Regions from separate parts of the Gardnerella nova genome, predicted to be linked through region 1. Evidence: riboswitches for the same ligand, from Rfam matches in the RefSeq annotation. Region 1 holds a riboswitch; each other region holds the start of a gene.
What was found. Region 1 has a riboswitch for thiamine pyrophosphate ahead of thiM (hydroxyethylthiazole kinase). Riboswitches for the same ligand answer to the same signal wherever they lie in the genome.
Positions count from the first base shown of each region.

Region 2: linked by a shared signal. The riboswitch ahead of thiO (glycine oxidase ThiO) and the one ahead of thiM (hydroxyethylthiazole kinase) in region 1 are both predicted to bind thiamine pyrophosphate.
Region 3: linked by a shared signal. The riboswitch ahead of thiC (phosphomethylpyrimidine synthase ThiC) and the one ahead of thiM (hydroxyethylthiazole kinase) in region 1 are both predicted to bind thiamine pyrophosphate.
Region 4: linked by a shared signal. The riboswitch ahead of HXT56_RS02685 (hydantoinase/carbamoylase family amidase) and the one ahead of thiM (hydroxyethylthiazole kinase) in region 1 are both predicted to bind thiamine pyrophosphate.

Region 1 is NZ_CP058369.1:1,092,928-1,096,338, reverse strand. It holds gene HXT56_RS04450 (hypothetical protein) at 1-186, opposite strand, end outside; gene thiM (hydroxyethylthiazole kinase) at 217-1,785, opposite strand; TPP riboswitch at 1,775-1,884, opposite strand; gene HXT56_RS04440 (hypothetical protein) at 2,195-2,374, opposite strand; gene HXT56_RS04435 (hypothetical protein) at 2,518-3,315, shown strand.
Region 2 is NZ_CP058369.1:1,296,505-1,299,915, reverse strand. It holds gene HXT56_RS05090 (peptidase) at 1-1,801, shown strand, start outside; TPP riboswitch at 2,179-2,283, shown strand; gene thiO (glycine oxidase ThiO) at 2,275-3,345, shown strand.
Region 3 is NZ_CP058369.1:775,782-779,192, reverse strand. It holds gene thiC (phosphomethylpyrimidine synthase ThiC) at 1-2,015, opposite strand, end outside; TPP riboswitch at 2,013-2,115, opposite strand; gene HXT56_RS03240 (methionine ABC transporter permease) at 2,175-2,855, opposite strand; gene HXT56_RS03235 (methionine ABC transporter ATP-binding protein) at 2,857-3,411, opposite strand, start outside.
Region 4 is NZ_CP058369.1:635,760-639,170, reverse strand. It holds gene allW (allantoin permease) at 1-650, opposite strand, end outside; gene HXT56_RS02685 (hydantoinase/carbamoylase family amidase) at 934-2,175, opposite strand; TPP riboswitch at 2,374-2,463, opposite strand; tRNA gene HXT56_RS02680 (tRNA-Val) at 2,619-2,691, opposite strand; tRNA gene HXT56_RS02675 (tRNA-Val) at 2,732-2,803, opposite strand; tRNA gene HXT56_RS02670 (tRNA-Cys) at 2,833-2,903, opposite strand; tRNA gene HXT56_RS02665 (tRNA-Gly) at 2,932-3,004, opposite strand.

The DNA of each region.
Region 1 (3,411 bases):
CAAAACACAGCCAAATTCCCAATGAACAACCACACTAATCTGCCCTGCCTTCGTCAATCGAGACGAAGGCAGACCTCGCTTGCGTTGAAAGCACACCGTGCTTTCAACTTGAGCAAGCTCACGCTCCGAGTTGCCTTCGCGCGCTAAATCGCAGCGCTCAAGCAGGTCGTCGCGCAACTGTTCCACAAAAGCGCTCGCACTACAAGCAATCGCGCTTTACTCAGCAATCGCGCGCTTAAGCTCGCGCGCAACTTTAGCCGCATCCTCAGCGCACATAAGCGCCGACACAGTGCACACGCCGTCAATCTCAAGACCTCGAATAGGGAACACTGTGTTCTCGTGAATTCCGCCAATTGCCAACGTTTTCACGCCCATCGTGTGCGCAACTTTCGCAACCTCATTCACGCCCTCAACTCCCAGTGGCGGCACATCGTGCGCTTTCGTATGCGTTTCAAAAGCAGCGCCAATACCAATCACATCCGGCAGAGGTACGTCACTTTCCTTGCACTCGCGGTACGCTTTCTCCATCAAATCCGGGCGCGCGCACGAAAGCCCCACCATCCACTCAGCCGGCATCGCCTTTCGCGCCTCAACAAACGGCGTATCCTTCTGCCCAATATGCAAGTTAAAACCAAGCCGAGCCGCGCAATCAACATGATCGTCAATAAACACGGGCACATCGCCGTGTCCGGAATCAATAAGCGCGTGACGCAACTTCTTAGCCTTAGCCGCAATCTCAGCGTCGTCGGAATACTTGTCGCGCAACTGCACAACCGTAACGCCGCCCTCAATCGACTCCACGGCCACTTCTTCTTCCGGACGATTTCCCATGCGCGGATCCGTAACCAAGTACAGCGTCCAATCCACAGGTTCCACAGTAAACTCAATATTAGTAAGCTCAAGCATGTCGTCTACGCTCAGCGTTGAAAGCGCGTCCATCCACAGCGTGCGGAATGTGCCGGGAGCCGTGGTTTGGCGGGCGGCCCAAGTTCCAGCGGCGGCGGCGTGCACGTGCGCAGCAACAGTTGCGGCGAGCGGGCGCTCCGGGTTTGCTCCAACGTACGCTGCAACCAACGCTCCCAAAGCGCAACCGGTTCCAACGACTTTAGTCATAGCTGCGTGGCCGCCTGTTACGCGAGCCAAGCAGCCGTGACCGTAAATCGCATCCTTTTCGCCGGAAACTGCCACTACTGAGCCGTACTTTTTAGCCAATTCGCGCGCGGCCTGAAGCGCGTCGTTCACGCTATCGTGTGAATCAACGCCCTTGCCGTTGCTTTCCTTGCCGGCGAGCGCCATGATTTCGGAAGCGTTCGCGCGAATTACGGTAGGGTGGTGCTTAACGATTTCGTGGATAAAGCGCGTGCGTGGGGCGAGCGCCGGCACGCCAATGCCAACCGGGTCAAGCACCCATGGGGTATCGGCTTTTTCGCAGCCTTCAACGGCGGCGCGCATGTATTCGGAAGTTTCCGGCTGGTGGAATGTGCCGACGTTGATGAGCACGCCGGTGGCGATTTGGGTGAGTTCGCGCGCTTCTTCCGGGTCGGTGACCATAATCGGTGAGGCTCCTGCGGCGAGCAGCGCGTTGGCGGTGATGTCTTGCACGATTACGTTCGTGATGCAGTGGGTGAGTGGCTGCGTTGCGCGCACGCGTTCGACGCATTGGCGCACGTCGGCAAGGAACATGCGGCGGCGGGCGCGCGCGGAGAAGCAGGTGTCGACTTTGGTTGCGTTGGTTGCGTTTGCTTCGTTGCAGTTATTGGTTTCTGGGGCGTTATCTTTTGTCATAATGTTTCCCTTCGCTAGCACTATCTAGATCAGGTTCTGCGGATGTAATCTCAGCGCCGTCCGCGATTTTGCGGCGATTGCGCACTCCGAACCATCCTTCGACTATATCTTTTGTTCGTGACTTACTTTCTTCTGCGCTGCGATTTAGCGTGCGTTAGTTTCTTTACAACGCTGTATAGGGACTGTCGCTTTTTGGGGAGATTTCGTTAGTTTCTTTACAACGTTGTATAGTGACTGTCACTTTTTAGGGAGATTTCGTTAGTTTCTTTACAACGTTGTAAAGGGACTGTCGTTTTTTGGCGAGATTCCGTTATTTTCTGTACAGCGCTGTAAAGGGACTGTCGCTTTTATGGAACATTTGCCGGAGAATTCCCGGCGTTTGCGCGACGACCTGCCTGAGCGCTGCGATTTAGCGCGCGAAGGCAACTCGGAGCGGAAACTCGCTTAAGTTGGAAGTCCGGGGGACTTCCAACGCGAGTTTCGTAGCGAGCGCGTCGCAATCCGCGCGAGCGTTTTGGTCAATTTTTGGAACATTTGCGGGAGTTTTTTCTCCGGCAAATGTTGCTGGATTTGCGTAATTATGGAACATTTGCGGGAGATTTCCCGGCGTTTGAACGTATCTACAAAAAGTGCGCCGCATTTTTGCAATTTCTTCTACAGATTTTCCCTTTCCGATGTGTAAGTATGAGTATGGTAAAAAATAAGTGATTAAAGTTACGAAAGCGAGATAACATGACGAACGATTCCGCGCTAAAGCAACAAACCCCACTCACCAATCACGAATATGCCTCGCGCACTGCAATCCGCGCAATTGCAATAGTCGCGTCCGTTTATGGCATGGCGGCTTCCTGGGAAGGTTGGATGTCGCTTACATATTTCACTAACCTTTCCAATCTCGCGGTGTGCGTAGCTATGGTTGGCTCGTTTGCGTTGGATTCCGTCGCTTTTGCGCGCGCCCGCAGTTCCGCAACTTCCGCAGCCCAAGCCTCTGCGACTCAAGCCGACGCCTGGTTCGATACAAAATCCAACGCCTGGTACGTTTTCAAATTCATGGTGACTATTGCCATTGCCGTCACCTTTACGCTGTACCTTTGCTTCCTCGCTCCAACGAATAAGCTCGGCTTCGTTGGCGCGTACATGAATAACGGCTGCAGTAGCCTTTGCGTGCACGCAATCGCCCCACTTCTTGCGATTGCTGATTTTGTGCTGTTTGATTACCGCTTCCGCTCCACGCGCGCCCATTTGTATGTTGCAACTGTGCCGCCGCTGCTGTACGTGGCTTATGCCGTGATGTTAAGCGAGTGCGTTGGCGTCCGCTGGGGTGTGCATGCCATGCGCGCGCCTTACAATTTCCTTAATTATGGTGCTCCTGCTGGCTGGTTTGGTTTCGCGCCGCAGACTTTTAACGCCACGACGCTCGGTGTGGGCGTGCTGTATTTGCTTATTGTGTTTACGCTGATTTTTATTGGTGTCGGCCGCGTGTTTTTGGCGCTTAAGGATGCTCGCGCTCGCGCAATTTTGCAAAATTAGCACGTTACGAAATTAGCGTTTCCCACGTTACGAAATACGTTGCGAAATACGCTACGAAATTAGCGTCGACTTCCTTCCCACTATTGCCTCGTTGCT
Region 2 (3,411 bases), 200 kb from region 1:
GTCGATTGACACTGATTCGGACACTAAGAAAGGTCCTTCTTACAAGAACTCTTCTGACAAAGGTTACACGAATGATAAAACTAAGGTAACTGATAATTCTAAGACGCCTGCAAAGAAGGCGTACGACGATGCGTTAGAAGAAGCAAAGAAAGTTGCGAACGATCCTAAGGCTACGCAAAAGCAAGTCGACGAAGTTAAGAAAAAGTTGGATGAAGCTCGCAAGAAGATACAAGACGAGTACAAAACCGACATCACTAAGCTCGACGACTCCACAAAGATAGACAGCACGAAGGATCCTGCATACAAAAACGCTGCTGACCCTAATGCTTCTGAAGATGCTCAAAAAGCAAAGCATGAGTACGACAAGGCGTTAGCAAAAGCTCGTGAGCTCATCGCAAAGCACAACGGCAAAGATGTGCCTCTCAGTGAAAAACCAACGCAAGCACAAATCGACGACGCTCTGAAGAGGTTGCAGAAAGCGCGCGAAGATTTGCAAAAGTACGCTACAAGAACGAAGGAATTGCGTGACGAAGCCGGGAAAGACGGCGACTTCACCAAGACAACTGAATTCCAGAACGCAGTTGATCGTGCGGGAGACAATGAAAACCCGGATGTAGCGGCGTACAAGAAGGCGTTGGATGAAGCTAATCGCTTGTTGAACGACCCGAATGCTACGCAGAAGCAAGTCGACGAAGCGTTGCGCAAGTTGAAGCATGCCAAGGATCTTATTGCTGATAAGTATAAGACCGTCTTGGATGATTTGCAGCGAGCATACGACAAGGATGAGCCGTTTAGCAAGACGCTTGAGTACACGAATGCGTTGAACGCAGGAGACAATAACGGGAACAACCCGGATGTGGCGGCGTACAAGAAGGCGTTGGATGAAGCTAAGCGCGTGCTGAACGACCCGAATGCAACCCAAAAGCAAGTTGACGACGCGTTAAGCAAGCTGAGGGAAACAAGAGACCTAATTGCAAAGAAGTACAAGACCAATAAGGAAGAGCTGCAGAAGGAATATGACAAGGATGGATCCTTCACAGCTTCGCCAGAATTCAATGGTGCGTTAGTATCTATTGGTTTAGACGGCGAAGAAAATCCGGACTTGGCGGCGTACAAGAGTGCATTGACTGAAGCTAAGCGCGTGCTGAACGATCCGAAGGCTACCCAAAAGCAGGTTGATGATGCGTTGCGAAAGCTTAAGGAAGCAAGGCAGCGAATTATTGACAACTACAACAGTGGTGACGATTTTGACTTCGACGGCCTTGGTGATTTGGGTGACTTTGGCGACGATAGTGACGCGAACGAAAATGGCTACGGCAATTATAACGGTGGCGGCAATTATAGTGGCGGCAGCTATAGCGGCGTCTATAATAACGGTTCTGCTAATGGGTTCGGAACAAGCACCGTTGGAAGAGTAGAAACCGTTGACAAATCTGCTCTGAAGGTTGAAGTAGATAATTCCGTGAGCACTATCGGCAACGGCGAAAATGCATACACGCATTCGTATGTCACTGTTGCTAATACGCCGGAAGCCAAGAACTACCAGAACGCGCTCGACCACGCTAAGCAGGTGCTTTCTGACCCTAACGCCACACAAGCTCAGGTTGACGAAGCACTTAACGCTTTGCGAAACGCAAAGGATGCTCTGTCAAAGCGGCTTGCTGGCAACGAAGGAAAGTCTAACGGTGGCAAGATTGCGGATACCGGTGCAAACATCTCGGCATTCGCAGGTCTTGCTGCGACCCTTGCTGGATTAGGTATTGCAGGTTTCGTAGTGCGACGTCGCAAGAATCGCAAATAAGCGTTAGTTACTTTATGTAATTAACATTGCAGCCAACGTGCTGGTGTGAACTTTCTCCCATGAGTTCACGCCGGCACGTTTTTTATTAGTGTAATTAGTGTGGTAGGTAATTAAACGTAATTAATACGAAATTAAACAAATAAAGCCCTATTTTTTATGATAATTAGCGCCTGTTCTTCATAAAAGTGTTAAAATTTTGCATTAGTTGCGATGTGAAAAGTCAGCAATGTCGTTTCCATTTTGCAGCTGCGTGATATAAATTTACAAAATTAAATTCGCGAAAATTGCTGGCTATTTTCAAAGCAAGTATGCATACGTGCGTGAAAGTGCTGTAAAAGGCCGCAATATTTTGCTGTAAGTGCATAGTTTGAAACACAAACTATGCTCCCGGGAGCTTGTTCTATACAGGCTGAGAGGGCGGAAGCCGACCGGAAACCTGATGCGGGTAATGCCGCCGTAGGGAAGGAGTATATATGCGAAATATTCGTATTATTGGTGCAGGTATTATCGGTTTAGCAACAGCGTGGAGACTTACGGAAGCTGGCGTAAAAGTCAGTATTATTGATCCGGATCCAGTTTCGGGTGCTTCTCACCATGCTGCCGGCATGTTGGCGCCTACCGCAGAAATGCAATATCAGCAAGAAGCGTTGTATCCACTTATGTTCGAGTCTGCAACCATGTATAAGGAATTGGTTGATTCGGTTGCAAAGTACACCGATAAGCCAACCGGCTACTTAGAGTGCGGCTCTTACGTAATTGGCGGCGACGCTGCAGATAACGAGCACGTAAACGAGTTGCTAAACTTGCAGCATCGTTACGGCCGTAGAGCTGAGCATATTTCTGTTAGTAAGCTTCGTGAAATTGAGCCTGCTCTTTCGCCAACTATTGCTGGCGCTGTAAGCGTGCCGGACGACCATCAAATCAATCCTCGTCTTTTCACTGCAGCTATGATTGATGCACTTGAAAAGCGCGGTGTTGTTATTGAGCGTCGCGCTTCGACTCCAGATGATTTAGGACCGGACACAGTTTTGGCATCCGGCTTGGGTGCTAAGGATATGCTTCCGCAGCTTAAGCTTCGCGCTGTGTGGGGCGATATGATTCGCATGACTATTCCAGAGCCTCTGCGCCCAATTTTGAGCTCTGTGGTTCGTGGTTTTGTGCATGACCGTCCAGTTTATTTGGTCCCTCGCGCTAAGGAAACAGGCGAGCTTGTGCTCGGCGCTACTTCTCGCGAAGACGACCGCGATATTCCAAAGGTTGGCGGCGTGCTCGACTTGCTTCGCGATGCTGCAAGCGTGCTTCCTGGCATTCAGGAATGCTCGATTACTGAGGTTACCGCTGGCGGCCGCCCTGGAACTCCAGACGATTTGCCGTTCATTGGTATTGATCCTAAGACGCATACTACGATTTCCACTGGCTACTTCCGTCACGGTATTTTGCTCACCGCTTTGGGTTCTTCTTTGACTACAAAGCTTGTGCTTGAGCAAGAGTTGACTGAGAAGGAAAAGGGCTTCTTGGAAAGCTGCGATCCTGCTCGCTTCTAGTTACGCAAGTTTCTAGTAAACGTTTCTAGTAACGCAATTTTAATAGACGTTAATAAAGGTTGAATT
Region 3 (3,411 bases), 320 kb from region 1:
TGCACATCATGTTGCCAAGCAATCTTCGTAAGCTCGCCAAGCGTCATAAGCTCGGAAAGCTGAGCTGCGTCGTTAGCATCAGCCAAGCTACCTGGACGCAAACCGTCACCCAAAGAGAAAGCAACATCATACTTTGCGAAAATCTCGCATAACTCTTCAAAGTGCGTGTAAAGGAAACTTTCTTGATGATGCTGTAGGCACCACTCTGCCATAATCGAGCCGCCGCGTGACACAATACCTGTTACGCGGTTTGCGGTAAGCGGCACGTAGCGAAGTAGCACGCCAGCGTGAATAGTCATGTAGTCAACGCCCTGCTCGCACTGCTCAATAACCGTGTCTCGGAACAGCTCCCAGCTAAGCTTAGAAGCATCATCCTCAACCTTTTCCAAAGCCTGGTACATTGGTACGGTTCCAATTGGCACAGGGGAGTTACGTAAAATCCATTCGCGAGTCGTGTGAATATCGTTACCGGTGGAAAGATCCATCACGGTATCAGCACCCCACTTCGTGGCCCACGTAAGCTTTTCTACTTCTTCGTCGATAGACGACGTAACAGCAGAATTGCCCATGTTTGCGTTGAGCTTCGTTAAGAAGCGAGAACCAATAATCATAGGTTCAGCTTCCGGATGGTTAATATTGCAAGGAATTACAGCGCGTCCGGCTGCAACTTCTTCGCGAACCAGCTCCACGTCACAATTTTCGCGAGTAGCAACATATTGCATTTCTGGAGTTACGATTCCGTGGCGAGCGTACCACATTTGCGTAATCGGATGATCCGCACCCTTCATTGGCTTATGCGTGCGACCACGCCATTCCTTAGAAGCCTTACCGCGCTTAATAGCGCGCTTGCCATCGTCTTGGAGATTACGCCTGCGTCCTTCATACTCTACAACATCACCGCGGTCGCGAATCCAATCGAGACGAAGTGGAGCTAAACCTTCTTTAGGATCGCACTTTGGACCTTCCGTATTGTAGTCCTTAAAAGGCGGGTTAGGTCCCACGCCTGGAGTATCCGAAAGCTTAATTTCCGTGTACGGAACCTCCAAATCGTAGGAACCGTACTCGTATTCAAAATGAACAGGAGTTGTTTTGCGAATATGCGCCTTGTCTCGCTGAGTGCAACCGCGAGCCGCAATATCAACACGTTGTTGCTTAGCTAATTTTGCTGCATCTTTTGCTTCTTTAGCGTTAATAAACGTCGGCTTCTTTTCTTCAGATGGTTTTGAAGACTTTTCTTCTGTATTTTCCGCTACGATTACGCGTTTAGCGTAACCATGTTTTACTTCACCCCGTACAGCTTTCCAACGTTCAACAAATTCACGCATAGTGGATTCTGGTGTTTCTGAAGCATAAAGCGGCTCGGAAACGAAGAAGCCCGCAGCTTTAGTTCCTGCGATCATAGACACATCGTCAAGTTGCGTTTTGCCACCAACCAAAACCGGAAAATCACTCGCAGAGCAAATCGTATTAATTTTTGCTTCGTCAAGCGTAGTATGATTTGCTTCCAATTCGTAGGAGGCAGTAGTATTTTCGCATCCTTCTTCAGGATTGTGCATGGCAGTTACGCAAATATAATCAATGCAACCATCCGGAAGCTCATTAATAACTTTGACTAAACTTTCGGTTTCAACAGACAAGCCAATAATAGCGTCCTCTCCAAGCAAAGCACGTGCTTCTCGAGGTTCCATATCGCTTTGGGCAAGGTGAATGCCGTCAACTTTGATACTTTGATTTCTAGCTTGCCAAGCAACGTCAACTCGCTCGTCAATAACAAACGTTACGGAATCGCACTTATTGTTATCTTCAATAATTTGAGCGATATCGCGAGCAATAGTTGTAATTTCCTTAGCGTTTTCATTGTTGCAATGCAGGCGAACAAGTGTCGCTCCAGCGCGTAAAGCGTCGTCAACAATATCTGTAAGTGGTCGATTATTACAAGCTTGTGGGTCTGCAATAAAGCAGGCGTTTATATTGAATTGGTCACGCATCGAGGCATACGGATAATTCGAGGTCATATGAGAATCATTGCTCCCTACGTTGTATTAACTAACAGGTTCTAAGGGTCAGGTTTTCGCCTATCTCAGCCTTCTTACGAAAGCTCCCCTGCAAAAAATGAATCGTTGGCTAGTTTACACGATTATATGACCTTAACAAGTTACGGTATGTTGTGAAATTCAGCGCTCGTGGTGATTAATGTAGCTGGAAATAAAATCTCCCAAACTTTGCACGATTTGCACGAGAATAATGCAGAGTACCACGGCCACAGCCATTACATCGTACTGGTAACGCTGGTAGCCGTAACGAATAGCAATATCGCCAAGACCGCCTGCGCCTACGGTTCCAGCCATTGCGGAGAAACCAAAAAGCGTAATAAAGGTAAGAGCAGCTCCACGAATAAGCGAAGGTAACGCTTCCCACAACAATACTTTGCGCACAATCTGCAATTTACTAGCGCCAAAGCTTTGTGCGGCCTCAATTAAGCTTCCGTCAACTTCTGCCAACGACTGTTCGACAATACGAGCAACGAATGGGGCAGCGGTAACAACCAGCGGCACAATAGCACCCGGAACACCAAGGGAAGTGCCAACAATCAGGCGAGTGAACGGAATTAAAGCTACGAGCAAAATAATAAATGGTATCGAACGCACAATATTAACTATCCAACCAAGAACAGCATTCAACGGCGCATTTGGGCAAATACCTTTCTTGCCGGAAGTAATCAGCAACACGCCAATAGGAAGGCCAATAACGTATGCCAACACTGTTGCGATTGAAGTCATAACTAAAGTATCGAGCACGCCTTCAACCAGCAAATCACCGTATTCGCTCGTAAATTGTGTAACAGCTTCCAACATATTATTTCACCTCATTCGTAAGCGTATGAGCAGCAGCAGGCTTTTTACGATGATTTTCTTGCTTTTCGTCTGCAATAAGCGTGCGCAAAATATCACTTTGTGGATTCGCAAATAATTCTGTGGTATCGCCTAACTCCACAATATGACCGCCGTCAATCATCGCGACGCGATCGCAAATATTTCGAGCTACAGCAAGAGAGTGCGTAATAATAACTAGCGTTACGTTAAGCTCACGGTTAATTCGGCGCAATAAGTCGAGGATTTGCGCAGTAGTAGTGGAGTCAAGTGCGCTAGTTGCTTCATCACACAGCATAATTGACGGATTGTTGGCTAATGCTCGAGCGATAGCAACACGCTGCTGCTGACCGCCGGAAAGTTGGATTGGGTAGCGGTTGGCGAGATCCTTCAAACCAACTAAATCAAGCAAATAGTGTGCGCGCTTTTCACGTTCCGCCTTGTCAACATGGTTAAGCTCAAGTGGAAATGTGACGTTTTGCAATACTGTACGCTGCTGGAAAAGACTAAAGTTTTGGAAAATCATGCCAATATTGGCACG
Region 4 (3,411 bases), 460 kb from region 1:
ATAGCCCACGCGCTCATGCAACCAAAAACGACGTAAATAAGCGGGCTTAGTACGACAGTAAGCTTATTAAGCGCACCTCCGCCTCCCAAGCCGATAGCAAGATTCAGCAACCAGAATAGGAGAAAAGCGACAATAATAGGCATATTCTTGCCAACTAAAGGTATGTTGCTGCCAAAAGTTAGGAATCCTGGCCAAATTTTACCGACGAGAATTTCTAAAGCCTTCGCACCAATATACGTTTGTATGCCATACCAGCAGATTGCGGCTACAACTCCCCTAAGAAATCCCGGTAATTGAGCACCGGACTTACCGTACGTTGCGCGCAAGTGCATGGAAAACGGTATGCCATACTTAGAGCCCACTACACCGTTTGCGGCCATCACGATTGCCGTAAGAACAGCTCCGAGCATAATGCCGAGCATTATTAGCATTGGCGAGTAACCCATGAGCAAAAACGCGCCCACTGCCGCATAATTTGGAATGTTATGAACTGATTGCATCCATAATGTGCAGAAATTCAGCGCGCTCATATTGCGTTTTTTCTGCGGTTTCGGCAGCAAATCCTCGTTAGTGTAGCCGCGCTCGCGATAACATTCCAATTGCTGAATGCTTACTGGCTCGTCTTGTAGCAGCGTTGTACTACTTTGCATGTGCACCTCCTTACTGTCTAGTAATGTCTTTAACTTTTGTACGTTTCGTATTTCTGTACGTTTTGTACGTTTCGTACGTTTCGTATTTCCGTACGTTTCGTACGTTTCTTGAAAGAAAGAATCGCAACTTTGCTCAAAAATAAAAAAAGATACGAAAGGATATCGTACCCGTGGTGGTGCGCCCCTTCGTATCAGCCTCTTATTAGTGAATAAGTGTTGTACTCTTCATTCGATATTTACTTTTCTTCACTACGATTCTGGTAGTAAAGTTCGCCTCTTATTTCTAATTTTCGTATGCCATACTGTGCAAGGCGTCGCGTAAGAGCTTTACGCCGTGAACAGCATCCTGAGGATCTGTGTATTCTTCAGGAGCGTGGCTAATACCGTCTTTAGAAGGGACGAAAATCATTCCGGACTTTACAAAAGGCGCAAAAATTTGCGTATCTTGACCAGCTCCAGAGTGCATTATTCTATATTCGTAACCGTTCTTTTCTGCTTGGTTGGTGAGTAGCTGAATAATATCGTTGTGCAAAGGTGTAGGATCGTCAGACATCCATTTATCAATTGTTGCCGTAATGCCATAAGACTCAGCAGTCTGGTGAATATCTTCATCAAGCTCTTGAAGGAATTGATCAAGAAAAGCTTTGTCAGTGTGACGGCAGTTCATTGAAAATGTGACTTCGCCTGGAACGATGTTTACCTGATTTGGAATCACGTTGATGCGGCCAAAGGTGAGTACGAGAGGGTCTCCCGCTTCTTTTGCTTTGTCAAGATTTTTGGCAACGATGTGAGACATGCAATCTACGGCATCGTGCCTGTAACGCATCATAGTTGTTCCAGCATGGTTTTGCACACCCTTAAGGTGAATATCCCAACGATGCTGACCTGCAATGCTAGTGATAATGCCGAGATCCTCATGATTGCTGTAAAGCGTTGGTCCTTGCTCAATATGAAGTTCGATCCACGCTTCAAGATTTGCAAATTGAGGCTCGGTAGTTTGATAGTTGAATCCAGCTTCGCGCATCGCGGTTTCAAAAGGAACGCCGTTGCTGTCACAAATATGCTCTACATCCTCTTTTTTAGCGAGTCCGAAAAAGTTTTTGGATCCCCAAAAAACGTAAGGGAAACGTGAACCTTCTTCTTCTGCTAAGCAAATAATGCGAAGACTTTTCTTTGGCTTTCCGTATCGAGTAAGCAAATTTTTCACTGCTAGGTAAGCTGCAACGATGCCGAGTTGGCCGTCAAAACGACCGCCTCTTGAAACAGTATCGATATGTGATCCACACGCTATTACGCTTTCAGGCTTTTCGCTTCCTTTAACAGTGGCAATTAAGTTACCTACTGAATCAAATTCCACGGTCATGCCAAGTTTTTCAAAACGTTGACTGAGAGCAAAAAGCGCCTGTTTCCAAGATTTAGTGTAAAGCGGGCGTGTAACTCCTGGCTCCCCTGGCTTTTCTGTGAATCCTGCGAGCCAACTTATAGCAGATTCGATATTTTCAGCACTAATGCTGCTATCTATCATTGCGCAGTTTTCCTCCTTAAGTGGTGCAGTATTTTTACCCAAAACTTTTACCCAAAGTGATATTGAGTAATATATTTCGTTTTGTATTTGTGTTTGTATTTTGTTTTGTTTTTGTTTTGTTTTTTTAGTAGATACTTGTGTAATTGCCGCCACTTTGCCGCAACTTACGATATCACGAAAATTCGTGATAGAAAGAAATCACTTACTGTAATTGCTCCCTACGCATGTCTTAACAAAACAGGTTCAAAGGGTGTTTCTCAACTGTTGCCAGTACCCCTGCAATTTTCACTTGTACGTGGATGAGTATAGCACGATATTAAACGAACGCAAAATGAACATCTTTATGTGTGTTTTTGTGAAAGAATGTGGTTATAGGCCAAAGAATGGGTGATTGCTATTTAAAAACAAAAAAACGCAGTGCTACTAACACTGCGTGCCTATTGTGGGTGATATAGGAATCGAACCTATGACCCCTTCCGTGTGAAGGAAGTGCGCTAGCCGCTGCGCCAATCACCCAAAATCTTTTTAATTATGCGTGAAAGGCAATCCTTTCGAGTGGGCGATACAAGGTTCGAACTTGTGACCCCTTCCGTGTCAGGGAAGTGCGCTACCACTGCGCCAACCGCCCGGTTGTGTATTAAGCTTACCGCTTAATCGAGGTGGGTACGAGAGTCGAACTCATCTATACGGCTTTGCAGGCCGCTGCCTAACCGCTTGGCTAACCCACCGTAAGGTCGAATAACTCATCGGACCTAGAGCGGACAACGGGACTCGAACCCGCGGTCTCAACCTTGGCAAGGTTGCGCTTTACCAACTAAGCTATGTCCGCAATGCTTTCTTGCTAACTATGTCAGCGCCGAAGCACGAGTAACTACTATACCCGAAATATTCTCAAATGCAAGCCCTCGCCTATTTTGGCGTGTCGTTTGGTGCTGTTTGCGCGCTGGATGGCGGTTTGTTTCTGACATGTTTTGCTTATTACCATTACTTTCTCAGTTGGTTGACTGAGTTAGTAACAATGTTTTGCTTACTACTGTTACTTTTTCAGTTGGTTAGCTGAGTTTTTAGCGGTGTTGAAGAACTTGGCTTATGCCCACGAATATTCACCAGCTTAGCTTTACGGACTCTTTCTGATTACCCTACATTATGTATTAATTTTTTTAAATTAAATAATTTAGTAAATAAGATTATATATGATACAATGATGGAACAAATGGATTGGGAGTACTCGGTCGG